4 regions of the Streptomyces sp. NBC_00873 genome follow, and region 4 is predicted to be linked to each of the others. Evidence: predicted binding sites of a transcription regulator. Region 4 holds the regulator's gene; each other region holds the start of a gene.
What was found. The regulator HrcA, encoded in region 4, represses chaperone genes, less so after heat shock. The targets are predictions, from matches to a motif close to TTNGCACTCNGNNNNNCNGAGTGCNAA.
Positions count from the first base shown of each region.

Region 1: a site for HrcA is predicted at 1,438-1,464, ahead of OH809_RS25525 (FmdB family zinc ribbon protein). Genes of this name have one in related genera too.
Region 2: a site for HrcA is predicted at 2,121-2,147, ahead of groL (chaperonin GroEL). Genes of this name have one in related genera too.
Region 3: a site for HrcA is predicted at 1,622-1,648, ahead of groES (co-chaperone GroES). Genes of this name have one in related genera too.

Region 1 is NZ_CP108803.1:5,494,442-5,498,259, reverse strand. It holds gene OH809_RS25530 (MFS transporter) at 1-1,245, shown strand, start outside; gene OH809_RS25525 (FmdB family zinc ribbon protein) at 1,476-1,820, shown strand; gene OH809_RS25520 (S-methyl-5'-thioadenosine phosphorylase) at 1,909-2,742, shown strand; gene OH809_RS25515 (RcpC/CpaB family pilus assembly protein) at 2,891-3,481, shown strand; gene OH809_RS25510 (hypothetical protein) at 3,667-3,818, opposite strand, start outside.
Region 2 is NZ_CP108803.1:4,211,216-4,215,033, forward strand. It holds gene OH809_RS19220 (hypothetical protein) at 1-188, shown strand, start outside; gene groL (chaperonin GroEL) at 338-1,960, opposite strand; gene OH809_RS19230 (cold-shock protein) at 2,291-2,497, opposite strand; gene OH809_RS19235 (MoaD/ThiS family protein) at 2,930-3,208, opposite strand; gene thrC (threonine synthase) at 3,242-3,818, opposite strand, start outside.
Region 3 is NZ_CP108803.1:3,863,712-3,867,529, forward strand. It holds gene groL (chaperonin GroEL) at 1-1,051, opposite strand, end outside; gene groES (co-chaperone GroES) at 1,152-1,460, opposite strand; gene OH809_RS17420 (DUF6234 family protein) at 1,749-2,201, shown strand; partial or broken gene OH809_RS17425 (polysaccharide deacetylase family protein) at 2,449-2,678, opposite strand; gene OH809_RS17430 (THUMP-like domain-containing protein) at 2,962-3,818, shown strand, end outside.
Region 4 is NZ_CP108803.1:6,278,934-6,282,751, reverse strand. It holds gene dnaJ (molecular chaperone DnaJ) at 1-1,039, opposite strand, end outside; gene hrcA (heat-inducible transcriptional repressor HrcA) at 1,040-2,056, opposite strand; gene OH809_RS28925 (MBL fold metallo-hydrolase) at 2,240-2,962, shown strand; gene OH809_RS28920 (DUF3097 domain-containing protein) at 2,988-3,806, shown strand.

The DNA of each region.
Region 1 (3,818 bases), 780 kb from region 4:
CTGCGCACCCCGGGTGCGTGGACCTTCCTCCTGCCGGGCTTCGCCGCACGGCAACCCTTCGCCATGCTGACCATCGGCATCGTGCTGCTGATCCAGCACACCACCGGTTCGTACGGCAGCGCGGGCGCCGTCGCCGCTGTCACCGGCGTCTCCATGGCGCTGTTCGCGCCCCAGAGCGGCAAGCTCGCCGACCGCATCGGCCAGCGCGCCGTACTGCTGCCGGGCGTCCTCGTCCACGCGGCCTCCGTGTCGGCACTGACCGCACTCGCCCTGGCGGATGCGCCGCTGTGGGTGCTGTTCCTGGCCGCCGTTCCGACGGGTGCGTCCGTCCCCCAGGTCGGCCCCATGGTGCGGGCCCGCTGGGCGGCCCTGCTGGGCGCGGCGCCGGGCCGGAAGGCCTCGCCGCTGATGTCGACCGCCGCCGCCTTCGAGTCGGTGACGGACGAGTTCACCTTCGTCATCGGGCCGGTCCTCGCCACCGCGCTGTGCACCGGCGTGCACCCGGCAGCCGGGCTGATCACGGAAGCCGCGCTGACGCTGGCGGGCGGGCTGCTCTTCGCGGCGCAGCACCGCACCCAGCCCGCGGTCCGCGCCGCCGCGGCCGGCGCCTCCGGACAGCGCGTCTCCGCTCTGTCCGTGCCGGGCGTACGGGTGCTCGCAGTGGCCTTCCTCGGGATCGGCTCGGTCTTCGGCGGCATGCAGGTCTCACTGACCGCGTTCGCCGAGGAGATCGGCCGGCCCGGCGCGAACGGCCTGCTGTACGGGATCTTCGCGGCCGGCAACATGCTGGCCGGGATCGCCTGCGGCGCCATCGCCTGGAAGAGCGGACCGCGGCGCAGGCTGATCGCCGGGTACGCGGCGCTGACGCTGACCGCTTCGGGGCTGTGGGCGGTGCACTCCGTGCCGCTACTGGCCGGACTCGGGCTACTCGTCGGGCTCTCCATCGCACCCGCGCTGATCAGCGGATACACGCTGGTCGAGACGCTGGTTCCGGCATCTGCGCGGACCGAGGCGTTCACCTGGCTGACGGGCTCGGTCGCGCTCGGCCAGGCGGCTGGGGTGACCTTCGCCGGACGGCTCGCGGACGCCCATGGCGCGAGCACCGGCTTCGTGGTGCCGCTGGTGGGGACCGTGCTGGCCCTGGCGACCCTGGTGACGCTGCGTTCGCGGCTGACACCGGCCCGCGCGACCATCATGGCCGCACGCGGCTCGGTTCACCGCGATCCTGTCGCGGCCAGAAAGTGACGATCCATGCGCTCGCTCAGTCGCCCGCTCACGCTCAGCGGAATACGTCACTGTGACTCGTCCGCCACCTATGTGGCAGCTTTTCGCTCAGGCCAGCGGCCCTCACGACGGCCAAGCCCTGACCGCTGCCCTTCAGGCAGGTGACAGACGTTACTGCAAACAGCGGCCCATAGCAGCTACCATTGAGGACTGTTAGCACTCATCGAGTGAGAGTGCCAGGAGGAAGACAAGTGCCGACCTATCAGTACCAGTGCACCGAATGTGGCGAGGGCCTCGAGGCGGTGCAGAAGTTTACCGATGACGCTCTGACCGCGTGCCCGAACTGCGAAGGACGTCTGAAGAAGGTGTTCTCGGCGGTCGGCATCGTCTTCAAGGGTTCCGGTTTCTACCGGAACGACAGCCGCGGCTCCTCGTCGAGCAGCGCGCCGGCGTCGGCGTCCGCGAAGGCATCCGGTTCCGCTTCATCGACTTCCTCGACGGGGTCGGACGCGAAGTCCTCCGCTTCCTCGTCCTCCGCTTCCTCGTCCTCCTCGTCGTCCTCCGCGTCGTCGTCGAGCGGTACGTCGGCTGCCTGAGCCGAGGTACGCACCACGCTTCACCGGAGACCCCGCCGATCCTTTCGGCGGGGTCCTCGGCGTTTCCCGCCCCCGCTAGTGTGATCGCATGGTGAACGCAGAGATCGGTGTCATCGGTGGCTCGGGCTTGTACTCCTTCCTGGAGGACGTCACCGAGGTTCGCGTGGACACCCCGTACGGACAGCCGAGCGATTCCCTCTTCCTCGGCGAGATCGGCGGCCGCCGGGTCGCCTTCCTCCCCCGCCACGGCCGCGGCCACCATGTGCCGCCGCACCGCATCAACTACCGCGCCAACCTGTGGGCCCTGCGGTCCGTCGGCGTCCGTCAGGTGCTCGGCCCGTGCGCGGTCGGCGGGCTGCGACCGGAGTACGGCCCGGGCACGTTGCTCGTACCGGACCAGATGGTGGACCGCACCAAGGCCCGCACGCAGACGTATTACGACGGGGAGACCCGGGCGGACGGGGTGGCGTCGAACGTGGTGCACCTGGGCTTCGCCGACCCGTACTGCCCCGAGGGGCGCAAGGTCGCGCTGGCGTCAGCCCGCGGCAGGGGCTGGGAGCCGGTGGACGGCGGCACGCTCGTCGTCGTCGAGGGGCCTCGTTTCTCGACCCGGGCCGAATCGCGCTGGCACGCGGCGATGGGCTGGTCCGTGGTCGGGATGACCGGGCATCCGGAGGCCGTGCTCGCCCGCGAACTGGCGCTGTGCTACACGACGATGACGCTGGTGACGGACCTGGACGCGGGTGCCGAGGCAGGCGAGGGCGTATCCCACGGGGAGGTGCTGAAGGTGTTCGCCGCCAATGTGGACCGGCTGCGGTCGGTGCTCTTCGACGCGGTGACCGCGCTGCCCGCGGAAGGGGATCGTCACTGTCCCTGTGCGCATGCGCTGGACGGGATCGAGACGGGACTCGAACTGCCGTAGGGGGTGCCCCGGTGGCGGGTGGGTGACGGAGTTGTCCACACCGTGGGGGCTGTCCACAGGGCTCAGCGGGAATCTCGCGGAAGACGGAGAGTGAAGGGCGTCGGCGTTCGTCCGGACTCCGCGCTCCTCACGACTGGTGGTGTTGGCCATGTTCCCGCCCGCTTCTGCGACCTCTTCCTCGTCTCATGTACGCCCGTCCGTCCCGGGTCCGCCGGTGTCGGCGCCCGCGCCCTGCGGGGTGCCCTCGTTCGCGCCGTTACGGGTGCGTGGGGGCGGGGGGCGTCGGCTGCGGCGTGCGATGTGGCGGCAGCGTCGCGCGATGGCGGCCGGGCTGGCGCTGACGGCCGCGGCGCTTGCCGCCGCGGGACTGGGCGGCGGTGAGGCACCGGGCGGGGGTGCCGGGGGCGCGGCAGGTGCCGGGCCGGGAGTGAAGCGACGGCCGGTTCCGCTGGTGTCGGCACCAGTCCGGATCGCGGACGCGGCAACCGTCCGGCTGCTGCGCCCCGGCGACCGCGTCGATGTGATCGCGGCCGAGGGCGCCGGGGCCGATGCCAGGGTGGTGGCGAAGGGGGCCCGGGTGGCGGCGGTGCCGCAGTCGCCGGCCGACGGCTGGTCCGAGGATCCCGCGGAAGGTCCTGCGGCGGGCGGCGCGCTGGTCGTGCTGTCCGTGCCACGGAGCACGGCCGCGTCGCTGGCCGGCGCGGGGATCTCGGCCCGGCTGGCGGTGACCCTGTGCTGAACCCGGCCCACCGTCCTCCGCACACTGATGCGCCGTCAAGCAACCGGCCCGAAGGCATGGACCGGGTGGTTATGCCTCGTACTGCCCCAGGTTGCGGAACAGTTCGCTCGCGCTCATATCACAGCGCGGCCAGACGACGGGCGAGAGCCGCGGCCAGGACCCGGGGCGCGGGCACCACGACAAGCTCAGACGTGGTGGGGCGGCTTCTCGTCGAGGAAGCGCGCAAGATTGGAGCCGTCGCCGACCGGGGCCCGCTCACCCCACCCTCGGTCCGTATCGTCCGCGGACTGCTGGTCCAGTGGATCGTCGAAGATCAGAGCCGGCTTGGGCTTCCTCT
Region 2 (3,818 bases), 2.1 Mb from region 4:
ATCACGCGGCGGCACTGGTCCGCAGTCGCCTGGCCGCCAAAATGCCACCCGAACGGGTTGCCCCGCCCACCCCACCCGCCGTGCTGCGGGTCCTGGAGTGCGCGAAGTGCGGCGCACCGGGGCAGCCGGAGGCGCTGCCAGGCGGCGAGTGCGGACCGTGCCGGGGCGAGCCGGGCCTGGCAGCGTGACGTCGCCGCAGTCATCGACGTGGCCCGCCCTTCTTTACCGCGGACAGCTGACCGGCCGTCAGCGCCGCTGCCGCGGACATGGCATCGGCCCCCTGGACCCGTGCAGGTCCAGGGGGCCGATGTGCGCCCGAACTACCGATCCGTCAGGATCAGAAGTCCATGTCACCGCCCGGCATGCCGCCCGGAGCGGCCGCAGAGGCCTTCTCCGGCTTGTCGGCGATGACGGCCTCGGTGGTCAGGAACAGCGCGGCGATCGACGCGGCGTTCTGCAGAGCGGAGCGCGTGACCTTCGCCGGGTCGAGAATGCCCTCGGCGATCATGTCGACGTACTCGCCGGTCGCGGCGTTCAGACCGTGACCGATCGGCAGGTTGCGCACCTTCTCGACGACGACGCCACCCTCGAGACCGCCGTTGACGGCGATCTGCTTGAGCGGAGCCTCCAGCGCCAGCTTGACGGCGTTGGCGCCGGTCGCCTCGTCACCCGAGAGCTCCAGCTTCTCGAAGACGGCGGAAGCCTGCAGCAGCGCCACGCCACCACCGGCGACGATGCCCTCCTCGACGGCCGCCTTCGCGTTGCGAACGGCGTCCTCGATGCGGTGCTTGCGCTCCTTGAGCTCGACCTCGGTCGCGGCACCAGCCTTGATGACGGCCACGCCGCCGGCCAGCTTCGCCAGGCGCTCCTGGAGCTTCTCGCGGTCGTAGTCCGAGTCGGAGTTCTCGATCTCGGCACGGATCTGGTTGACGCGACCCTGAACCTGGTCGGTGTCACCGGCGCCGTCGACGATCGTCGTCTCGTCCTTGGTGATGACGACCTTGCGGGCATGGCCCAGCAGGTCCAGGCCGGCGTTCTCCAGCTTGAGACCGACCTCCTCGGAGATGACGGTGCCACCGGTGAGGATGGCGATGTCGCCGAGCATGGCCTTGCGGCGGTCACCGAAGCCCGGGGCCTTGACGGCAACGGACTTGAAGGTGCCACGGATCTTGTTGACGACCAGGGTCGACAGGGCCTCGCCCTCGACGTCCTCGGCGATGATCAGCAGCGGCTTGCCGGACTGCATGACCTTCTCCAGCAGCGGAAGGAGGTCCTTCACGTTGCTGACCTTGGAGTTGACGATCAGGATGTACGGGTCGTCCAGGGACGACTCCATGCGCTCCATGTCGGTGGCGAAGTACGCCGAGATGTAGCCCTTGTCGAAGCGCATACCCTCGGTGAGCTCCAGCTCCAGACCGAAGGTCTGGGACTCCTCGACGGTGATGACGCCTTCCTTGCCGACCTTGTCCATCGCCTCGGCGATGAGCTCGCCGATCTGGGTGTCGGCGGCGGAGATGGAGGCCGTGGAAGCGATCTGCTCCTTGGTCTCCACGTCCTTGGCCTGCTCCAGCAGAGCGGCGGAGACGGCCTCGACGGCCTTCTCGATGCCCCGCTTGAGGGCCATCGGGTTCGCACCCGCGGCGACGTTGCGGAGGCCCTCACGGACGAGTGCCTGGGCGAGAACGGTGGCGGTGGTCGTACCGTCGCCGGCGACGTCGTCCGTCTTCTTGGCGACTTCCTTGACCAGCTCTGCGCCGATCTTCTCGAACGGGTCCTCGAGCTCGATCTCCTTGGCGATGGAGACACCGTCGTTGGTGATCGTGGGTGCGCCCCACTTCTTCTCAAGGACGACGTTCCGGCCCTTGGGGCCGAGGGTCACCTTGACGGCGTCGGCGAGCTGGTTCATCCCGCGCTCGAGGCCGCGCCGCGCTTCCTCGTCGAACGCGATGATCTTGGCCATGTGAAGTGGTCCTCCCGGACAGGGGTGGATTGCTCCGGACCGTGTGGCGCCCGCGACGGACGGCCTGCGTGCCTGACGGTTCCTTGCCCCGCCGGGCCTGCGGGCCTCACCGACCCGGTCCTTCTGTCACTCTCAACGTCAGAGTGCTAACGCCCAATGATTAGCACTCGACCCCTTCGAGTGCAAGCGCCCTTTCGAGTTCGCGGATGACGCCGGGCAGCGGTGGCGTGGTCGCAGGGCGGGCTCCGGGACGCACGAAGGACCCGTACCCCCCGGGAGGGGTGCGGGTCCTTCGTGCGTGAGTGGTGTCGTTGGCCGACCGCGCCGAGCTCAGCCGACGGCGAGCTTGACCATGTCCGCCTGCGGCCCCTTCTGGCCCTGCGAGATTTCGAATTCAACTCGCTGACCCTCTTCGAGGGTGCGGTACCCGTCCATCTGGATCGCGCTGTAGTGGACGAAAACATCCGCACCACCGTCGACCGCGATGAAGCCGTACCCCTTCTCCGCGTTGAACCACTTGACGGTGCCCTGAGCCATGCCCAACTCCCCTATTACTGGCCCTTGCACAGGACCGCACTTCGCGGACCCGGGTCAGAACTCACCCTCCGACAGGAGAGGGTGCGTGCGCCGGAACGCGTCGACCGCGGCTGAATGTATCTGCCCAACTGCCCTCTGCAACAGGTCAATCGGACGAGAATTCCGGGCAGCACCGAACGCCCGAATATGAGGAATTTATGCGATTCCAGGGCAAGTCGGGCCGGACAAAGGCCACTTACGGCGCAAGGAGTTCGAACACTTTGGCTGCATCTTGTCGCGGGCGGGCGCATTCTCATATGCGGTCGGCACGGGCAGCGGAGGGGACTTCCCCACTGTACCGCGCTCAACCATGCAGAATTGCCCCCTCCGCTTAGCTTGCAGAGGGGGCAATTCCGGTAACGCTGTGAAGTCTGCCGCAGGGCCGACTACGGGTCAGCAGCCGCCCGCGACCGCCGGGATGATGGAGATGCCCGCGCCGTCCGGGGTGGCCGTCTCCAGGCCGCCCTCGAAGCGCACGTCGTCGTCGTTGACGTACACGTTCACGAAGCGGCGGAGCTTGCCCTGGTCGTCCAGGACACGCGCGGCGATGCCCGGGTGGTTCCGCTCCAGCGACTCGATGACCTGGGAGAGGGTCGAGCCCTCGGCCGGGACCTCGGCCTGGCCGCCCGTGTAGGTGCGCAGGATGGTGGGGATACGGACCTTGACGCTCATGTGGGTGCCTTCCTTACGTCTCGGGTGGTCGGGTCAGCCGGTGGCGAGGCCTGCGTCGCGGAACGCGTCCAGGCTGGGCCGGATGGTCGCGGTCGGGCCGGTGGTCGGGGCGACCGCGTCCAGCGTCTTCAGACCGTCACCGGTGTTCAGGACGACCGTGGTGAGCGTCGGGTCCAGCAGACCCGCCTCGATCAGCTTCCTCGTCACACCGACTGTCACCCCGCCCGCCGTCTCGGCGAAGATGCCCTCGGTGCGGGCCAGCAGCTTGATCGCGTCGACGATCTGTTCGTCGTTGACGTCCTCGACCGCGCCGCCGGTGCGGCGGGCGATGTCCAGGACGTACGGACCGTCGGCCGGATTGCCGATCGCCAGAGACTTGGCGATCGTGTTCGGCTTCTGCGGGCGCACGACGTCGTGACCGGCCTTGAAAGCCGTGGAGACCGGGGAGCAGCCCTCGGCCTGGGCGCCGAAAATCTTGTACGGCTTGTCCTCGACGAGACCGAGCCTGATCAGCTCCTGAAGACCCTTGTCGATCTTCGTGAGCTGCGAGCCGGACGCGATCGGGATGACGAGCTGGTCGGGCAGCTGCCAGCCGAGCTGTTCGCAGATC
Region 3 (3,818 bases), 2.4 Mb from region 4:
CCTTGATCTGGTTGACCCGGCCCTTGACGTCGCCGGGCTCGCCGCCGCCGTCCACGATGGTCGTGTCGTCCTTGGAGATGGTGACACGGCGGGCGGTGCCCAGCACGTCCAGACCGGCCTGGTCGAGCTTGAGGCCGACCTCCTCGGCGATGACGGTCGCACCGGTGAGGGTGGCGATGTCGCCGAGCATGGCCTTGCGGCGGTCACCGAAGCCCGGGGCCTTCACCGCGACGGCGTTGAAGGTGCCACGGATCTTGTTGACGACCAGGGTCGACAGGGCCTCGCCCTCGACGTCCTCGGCGATGATCAGCAGCGGCTTGGAGCCACCGGCCTGGATGACCTTCTCCAGCAGCGGGAGCAGCTCCTGGATCGAGCCGATCTTGCCCTGGTGGATCAGGATGTACGGGTCGTCGAGGACGGCCTCCATACGCTCCTGGTCGGTCACCATGTACGGGGACAGGTAACCCTTGTCGAAGGCCATGCCCTCGGTGAACTCGAGGTCCAGACCGAAGGTGTTGGACTCCTCGACGGTGATGACACCGTCCTTGCCGACCTTGTCCATCGCGTCCGCGATGAGCTCGCCGACCTGCGAGTCCTGCGCGGAGAGCGCGGCCACGGCGGCGATGTCGGACTTGTCGTCGATCGGGCGGGCGGTCGCGAGGAGCTCCTCGGACACAGCCTTGACCGCGGCGTCGATGCCCTTCTTCAGGGCGGCCGGGGAAGCACCCGCGGCAACGTTGCGCAGGCCCTCGCGGACGAGCGCCTGGGCGAGCACGGTGGCGGTGGTGGTGCCGTCACCCGCTACGTCGTTGGTCTTGGTCGCCACCTCCTTCACCAGCTGGGCACCGAGGTTCTCGTACGGGTCGTCGAGCTCGACCTCGCGCGCGATGGTGACACCGTCGTTGGTGATGGTGGGAGCGCCGAACTTCTTGTCGATGACGACGTTGCGGCCCTTGGGACCGATCGTCACCTTGACCGTGTCGGCAAGCTTGTTGACGCCGCGCTCAAGGGCGCGACGGGCGTCCTCGTCGAACTTCAGAATCTTCGCCATGGGAGCTGAACTGTCCTCTCGAACGAACTGCGCCCCTGACCGCCCGGCTTGTTATCTCGCAGGGGACCAGGGGCGCAGAACGGAAGCAAACGTGTGTGAATTACTTCTCGATGATCGCGAGCACGTCGCGAGCCGAGAGGACGAGGTACTCCTCGCCGTTGTACTTCACCTCGGTGCCGCCGTACTTGCTGTACAGCACGATGTCACCGGTCTTGACGTCGAGCGGCAGGCGCTCGCCGTTCTCGAAGCGGCCCGGGCCCACGGCCAGGACGACGCCCTCCTGGGGCTTCTCCTTGGCGGTGTCCGGGATGACCAGGCCAGAGGCCGTGGTCTGCTCGGCGTCGAGCGGCTGGACCACAATGCGGTCCTCAAGCGGCTTGATGGCAACCTTGGAGCTGGTGGTCGTCACGATCCGGCCTCCCCCTTCGGAGATCTCGGGGTTAACTGCGGGGTTAACTGTCTGGGGTGGCGATCAGGTGGGTCCGTCGTCGCGGGTGCCGGACCTGCTGGTCGCACAGTACTGCTGGCACTCTCCAGTGGGGAGTGCCAGAGCTGAGACTATGACCGCGATTAGCACTCGGTCAAGTGGAGTGCCAATTCAGTCCGGTCGTGGCGTCGCAGCACAGGACGGCCTCGATCAGGACAACGTACGGGGAACACAGGGACGGACCGCTCCGTTCCGTACGACGCTGGGGAGATGCCGGAAGTCACGCCTCTGCGTCAGCGCCCCGTCGGCGGGGCAGGTCTCGACATCGCGCTCGGTCTGCTGCTGGTTGCCCTGGAGGTGGTGGTCTGCGCGATCGCCACGTTCCGGATAGGCATGGCGGGCTGGGCCGACTCCTACGACGGCACGCCCGAGACGGCCGAACGGCCACCGACGGACTGGGGGCCCGCGATCACGTTCGGGGTGATCACGCTGGTGGTCGTCGCGATCACCGTCGCACTGCTGCGCACGAACCGGCCCTGGGCGGGTTCGATCCAGGTCTGCGTCGCGCTCGTGCTGTGCATCGTGACGGTGCAGATCGGGCAGTCCGACTACCGCCGCTCGCACCCCGCGCCGGCATCCAATCCGTCGGACGGTCCCGTCCGGTCCGGCCACCAGTGCCACAGCGGCGGAGACAACCACGAGTGCCGGGACTCCGGCAGCTGACCCGGTCGGCCGCAGGAGCCGACGACCATCGGCCCCGCCGCCCCGTGATCACCCGGCACACCCTGCCGGCGCTCCGGCTCCGCCCCCGCCGCCGGTCCCGGCTCCGGCGTCCGGTGCGGCCGGCTCACCTTCTGCGCGGCCTTCCGGCCCAGCCGTTCGATCGGGTCGACCGACTGCGCGCACCCGGCGGTGGCGGTCAGGAGCGCACCGGTTGCCAGCAGTCCGGCGAGCAGCCGGTACGCCCTTGTCATACGTAGTCCTCCAGCCGGGCCACGGCGTACCCCTTGTCCGTGATGATCCTCAAGACCGCGCGGACCAGGTCGGCGAGGTCGGCGCCATGGAGCCGCCCCAGTCCTTGCGGCCCCCGAAGTGCGTGAGGATGATGTCGCCCGGGTACAGAGCGCAGTCCCGCTCGCGCCACTCCATGTGGTCGGGGAACGCGGCCGGCGGCATGGCGGCCGGCCCCCACTTCCTGGCTGGCACCGCGCGTGCGGCCTGCGTCCGCCGGGCGTAGCCGCCCGGATGTCCGCCGCCGGACTCGGAGACGCAGCCGGGCACGGCTGCGGCGACCAGGAGTGCGGCCAGGGGCCACATGGCCCGGTCGGCGTCGCACCACGCCCGGTCCATGCCTCTGCGCGGTTAAATCTTCCTTTTGTCGTATAAGCCGCATGGTTTCGCATACTGCCAGTGGCTGCTCGGCCACTGCGGCCGACACCTCCGCCGGGCCCGCGCGCTCCCCCGGCTGGCTCACAATGGGCCGGTGAACGCCTTCGATCCGACCGACCCGACCGACCCGCTCGCCGCCTTCACGGCCCTGCGCACACCCGAGGGCGAGGCGCTCCTCGCCGAGCTGCGGGCCTACGACCCCTCCCAGGAGCTCGCCACCGCCACCCGGCTGCGCCGCAGCCATCCGGCCCCGCTGGTGTCGGCGGCGCTGGGACAGGCGCGGCTGCGGCAGCGGGCGGTGGCGAAGTTCGGCACCGAGGACGCGTACCGGATGTTCTTCACACCGAACGGCGTCGAGCAGGCGACCCGCACCTCGGTCGCCACCTACCGCGCCCGGCGCTTCACCGAAACGGGCGTACGCAGCGTCGCCGACCTCTGCTGCGGGATCGGCGGTGACGCCCTCGCCCTCGCCCGCGCGGGCATCTCCGTCCTCGCCGTGGACCGCGACCCGCTGACCGCAGAGGTGGCCCGCGCCAATGCCGCCGCACTCGGTCTCGACACCCTGATCGAAGTGCGCTGCGCCGATGTCACCGAGATCGACACGTCCGCGTACGACGCGGTCTTCGTCGACCCGGCCCGGCGCGGCGGACGCGGCAGGATCTTCGACCCCGAGGCGTACTCGCCGCCGCTCTCCTGGGCGACCGGCGCCGCGCTGGCGGCCCCCCGCGCCGCGCTGAAGATCGCCCCCGGCATCCCGCACGAGGCGATCCCGGCGCAGGCGGAGGCGGAGTGGATCTCGGACGCCGGCGATGTGAAGGAGGCGGTGCTCTGGTTCGGCGAGGGGTTCGCCCCGGGCTCGTACCGCGCCACACTGCTCCCGGCGGGCGCGACCGTGTCGGCCCCGGCCGCACTGCCCGCCCCGCCCGTCGGACCGGTAGGCCGCTATCTGTA
Region 4 (3,818 bases):
GCTCCCGCAGCAGTCGCTCCTGCTCCGGGTCCAGCTTCGACGGGGTCGTCACCTCGACGTGCACGATCAGGTCGCCGCGCCCGCCGCCCCGCAGATGCGTGATGCCGCGGCCGTGCAGCGGGACCGACTGGCCGGACTGGGTGCCCGGCCGGATGTCGACCTCCTCCAGGCCGTCGAGCGTCTCCAGCGGCACCTTCGTGCCGAGCGCGCCCGCCGTCATGGGGATGGTGACCGTGCAGTGCAGATCGTCGCCGCGCCGCTGGAACACCTGGTGCGGCAGCTCATGGATCTCGACGTACAGGTCGCCGGCCGGGCCGCCGCCGGGGCCGACCTCGCCCTCGCCCGCGAGCTGGATGCGGGTGCCGTTGTCGACACCGGCGGGGATCTTCACGGTGAGCGTGCGCCGCGAACGGATGCGGCCGTCACCGGCGCACTCCGGGCACGGGGTCGGCACGACCGTACCGAAGCCCTGGCACTGCGGGCAGGGCCGTGAGGTCATGACCTGGCCGAGGAACGACCGGGTGACCTGGGAGACCTCGCCGCGGCCGCGGCACATGTCACAGGTCTGGGCGGAGGTGCCGGGCGCAGCGCCCTCGCCGTTGCAGGTCGTACAGACGACGGCCGTGTCGACCTGGATGTCCTTGGTGGTGCCGAACGCCGCCTCGGCGAGATCGATCTCCAGCCGGATCATCGCGTCCTGGCCGCGCCGGGTGCGCGACCGCGGTCCGCGCTGCGACGCCGTGCCGAAGAACGCGTCCATGATGTCGGAGAAGTTGCCGAAGCCACCCTGTCCGAATCCACCCGCGCCACCGCCGCCGGAGGCGGACAGCGGGTCGCCGCCTAGGTCGTAGACCTGCTTCTTCTGCGGGTCCGACAACACCTCGTAGGCGGCGTTGATCTCCTTGAACCGCTCCTGGGTCTTCGGATCGGGGTTGACGTCCGGATGCAGCTCGCGTGCGAGCCGCCGGAAGGCCTTCTTGATCTCGTCCTGAGATGCGTCGCGGCGCACGCCGAGAACGGCGTAGTAGTCCGTGGCCACTTACGACTCCGCCAGGATCTGTCCGACGTAACGTGCCACTGCGCGTACCGCTCCCATCGTTCCGGGGTAGTCCATGCGGGTCGGTCCGACCACGCCGAGTTTGGCGACTGCCTCGTCGCCCGAACCGTAGCCGACCGCGACGACGGACGTGGAGTTGAGCCCCTCGTGGGCGTTCTCGTGCCCGATACGTACGGTCATGCCCGAGTCCTTGGCCTCGCCGAGCAGCTTCAGCAGCACGACCTGCTCCTCCAGTGCCTCCAGCACCGGCCGGATCATCAGAGGGAAGTCGTGCCCGAAGCGGGTGAGGTTGGAGGTGCCGCCGATCATCAGCCGCTCCTCCGTCTCCTCGACGAGGGTTTCGAGCAGGGTGGAGAGCACGGTGGACACGGTTCCCCGGTCCTCGCCCTCGAAGGATTCCGGCAGGTCCTGCACCAGCTGCGGGACGTCCGAGAACCGGCGTCCCACGACCCGGCTGTTGAGCCGGGCCCGCAGATCGGCGAGAGATGTCTCACCGAACGGCGCGGGACAGTCGATCATGCGCTGTTCGACCCGGCCGGTGTCCGTGATCAGCACGAGCATCAGCCGGGCGGGTGCCAGCGACAGCAGTTCCACATGCCGCACCGTGGACCGGGTCAGCGAGGGGTACTGCACGACGGCGACCTGCCGGGTCAACTGCGCGAGCAACCGTACGGTGCGGCCCACGACGTCGTCGAGGTCGACCGCGCCGTCGAGGAAGTTCTGGATGGCCCTGCGCTCCGGCGACGACAGGGGCTTGACCCCTGCGAGCTTGTCGACGAAGAGCCGGTAGCCCTTGTCCGTCGGGATGCGACCCGCGCTGGTGTGGGGCTGGGCGATGAAACCCTCGTCCTCCAGCACAGCCATGTCGTTGCGGACGGTGGCCGGGGAGACCCCCAGCTTGTGCCGCTCGGTGAGCGCCTTGGAGCCGACGGGCTCCTCGGTGCCGACATAGTCCTGGACGATGGCGCGCAGCACTTCGAGTCTGCGTTCGCTGAGCATGGCGCACACCTCCAGCTGTGTTTCCTCGGTGGTTCTGGTCGATCTCCGGTGATTCCTGGCACTCGATGCGTACGAGTGCCAGCGATCCCCCGCCAGTGTACGGCGGCCGGGTGGGGCCCTAGCAAGGGCGACCGGCCACGCTACCCCGAGACTGTGCAGGTCGTTTGCCGATAGCGTCTCCGCATGGACGCGTCTTGGGAAGAGTTCGGCTGGGAGCGACTGGGCAACGGTGTGGGCCGTCGGAGGCTCCCCGGGTGGGATGCCACGGTGGCACTGGTCGTCGGAGCGGAGGCGGCCCTGCTCTTCGACACGGGATCGACGCTGCGCGAAGGGGTGGAGATACGGACCCAGGTGCAGGCCATGACCGGCCGGAGGGTGACGCATATCGCACTCAGTCACCCTCATTTCGACCATGTGCTCGGCACCGCGGCATTCGCCGGGGCGGAGGTGTACGGCGCGATCGGTACGGCCGCTCTGCTCACCGGCAGCGCGGACGAGCTGTACGCCGACGCGGTACGCCACGGGGTGTCCGAGGAGGACGCGGCGCAGGCGGCGGACGTCCTGGTGGCGCCGCACCACCAGGTGTGCGGCGAATGGACGCTCGACCTGGGTGGCGGCCGTCAGGTGCTGCTGGCGAACGTGGGCCCCGCCCACAGCGGCCACGACCTCGTCGCTCTCGTGCCCGACTCCCCGGCCGTGGTCCTCTGCGGCGACCTGGTCGAGGAATCGGGCGAACCGCAGGCGGGCCCGGACGCGATCCCGTCGCGCTGGCCGGCCGCGCTGGACCGGCTGCTGGCGCTGGGCGGCGAGGACGCGGTGTATGTACCGGGGCACGGGGCCGTCGTGAACGCGGCGTTCGTACGGGCACAACGTGACCGGCTGTCCGCCGCCTTCGGCGTGTCGTGACCGGTTCCCGTCCTATCGTCGTCCGATGCGCAGCTACCACCCGGACCTGACCCCGCCCTGGAAGAAGTCCGCTCCCGTCCCCGAGGTCCCCGCCGAGCCCGATCTGGTCGTGGAGGAGGTCTCCACCGGCTTCTGCGGTGCGGTGATCCGCTGCGAGAAGACGGCGCAGGGCCCGACGGTGACCCTGGAGGACCGATTCGGCAAGCACCGGGTGTTCCCGATGGAACCGCGCGGCTTCCTGCTGGAGGGCCGCGTCATCACTCTCGTACGCCCCTCGGCGGCCGGCCCGGCCCGCCCCGCCCGCACGGCCTCCGGTTCTGTGGCGGTCCCCGGGGCGCGGGCCCGGGTGGCGCGGGCGGGCCGGATCTACGTGGAGGGCCGGCACGACGCGGAGTTGGTCGAACGGGTCTGGGGCGACGACCTGCGCATCGAGGGCGTGGTGGTGGAGTACCTGGAAGGCATCGACGACCTCCCGTCCATCGTCCGCTCGTTCGCCCCCGGCCCGGATGCGCGACTGGGCGTCCTGGTCGACCACCTGGTCCCCGGCTCCAAGGAGTCGAGAATCGCGGCCGATGTCACCGATGCGAACGTGCTGGTGGTGGGCCACCCGTACATCGACATCTGGGAGGCGGTGAAGCCGGCGTCGGTGGGCATCGGCTCCTGGCCGGTGGTGCCCCGCGGCCTGGACTGGAAGACGGGCGTGTGCCGGTCACTGGGCTGGCCGGAGAACACGGGCGCGGCGTGGCAGCGCATCCTGTCGACGGTCCGCTCGTACAAGGATCTGGAGCCGGCACTGCTGGGCTCGGTTGAACACCTGATCGACTTCGTGACGGCGCCGGCCTAGTGCCCCTCCCGG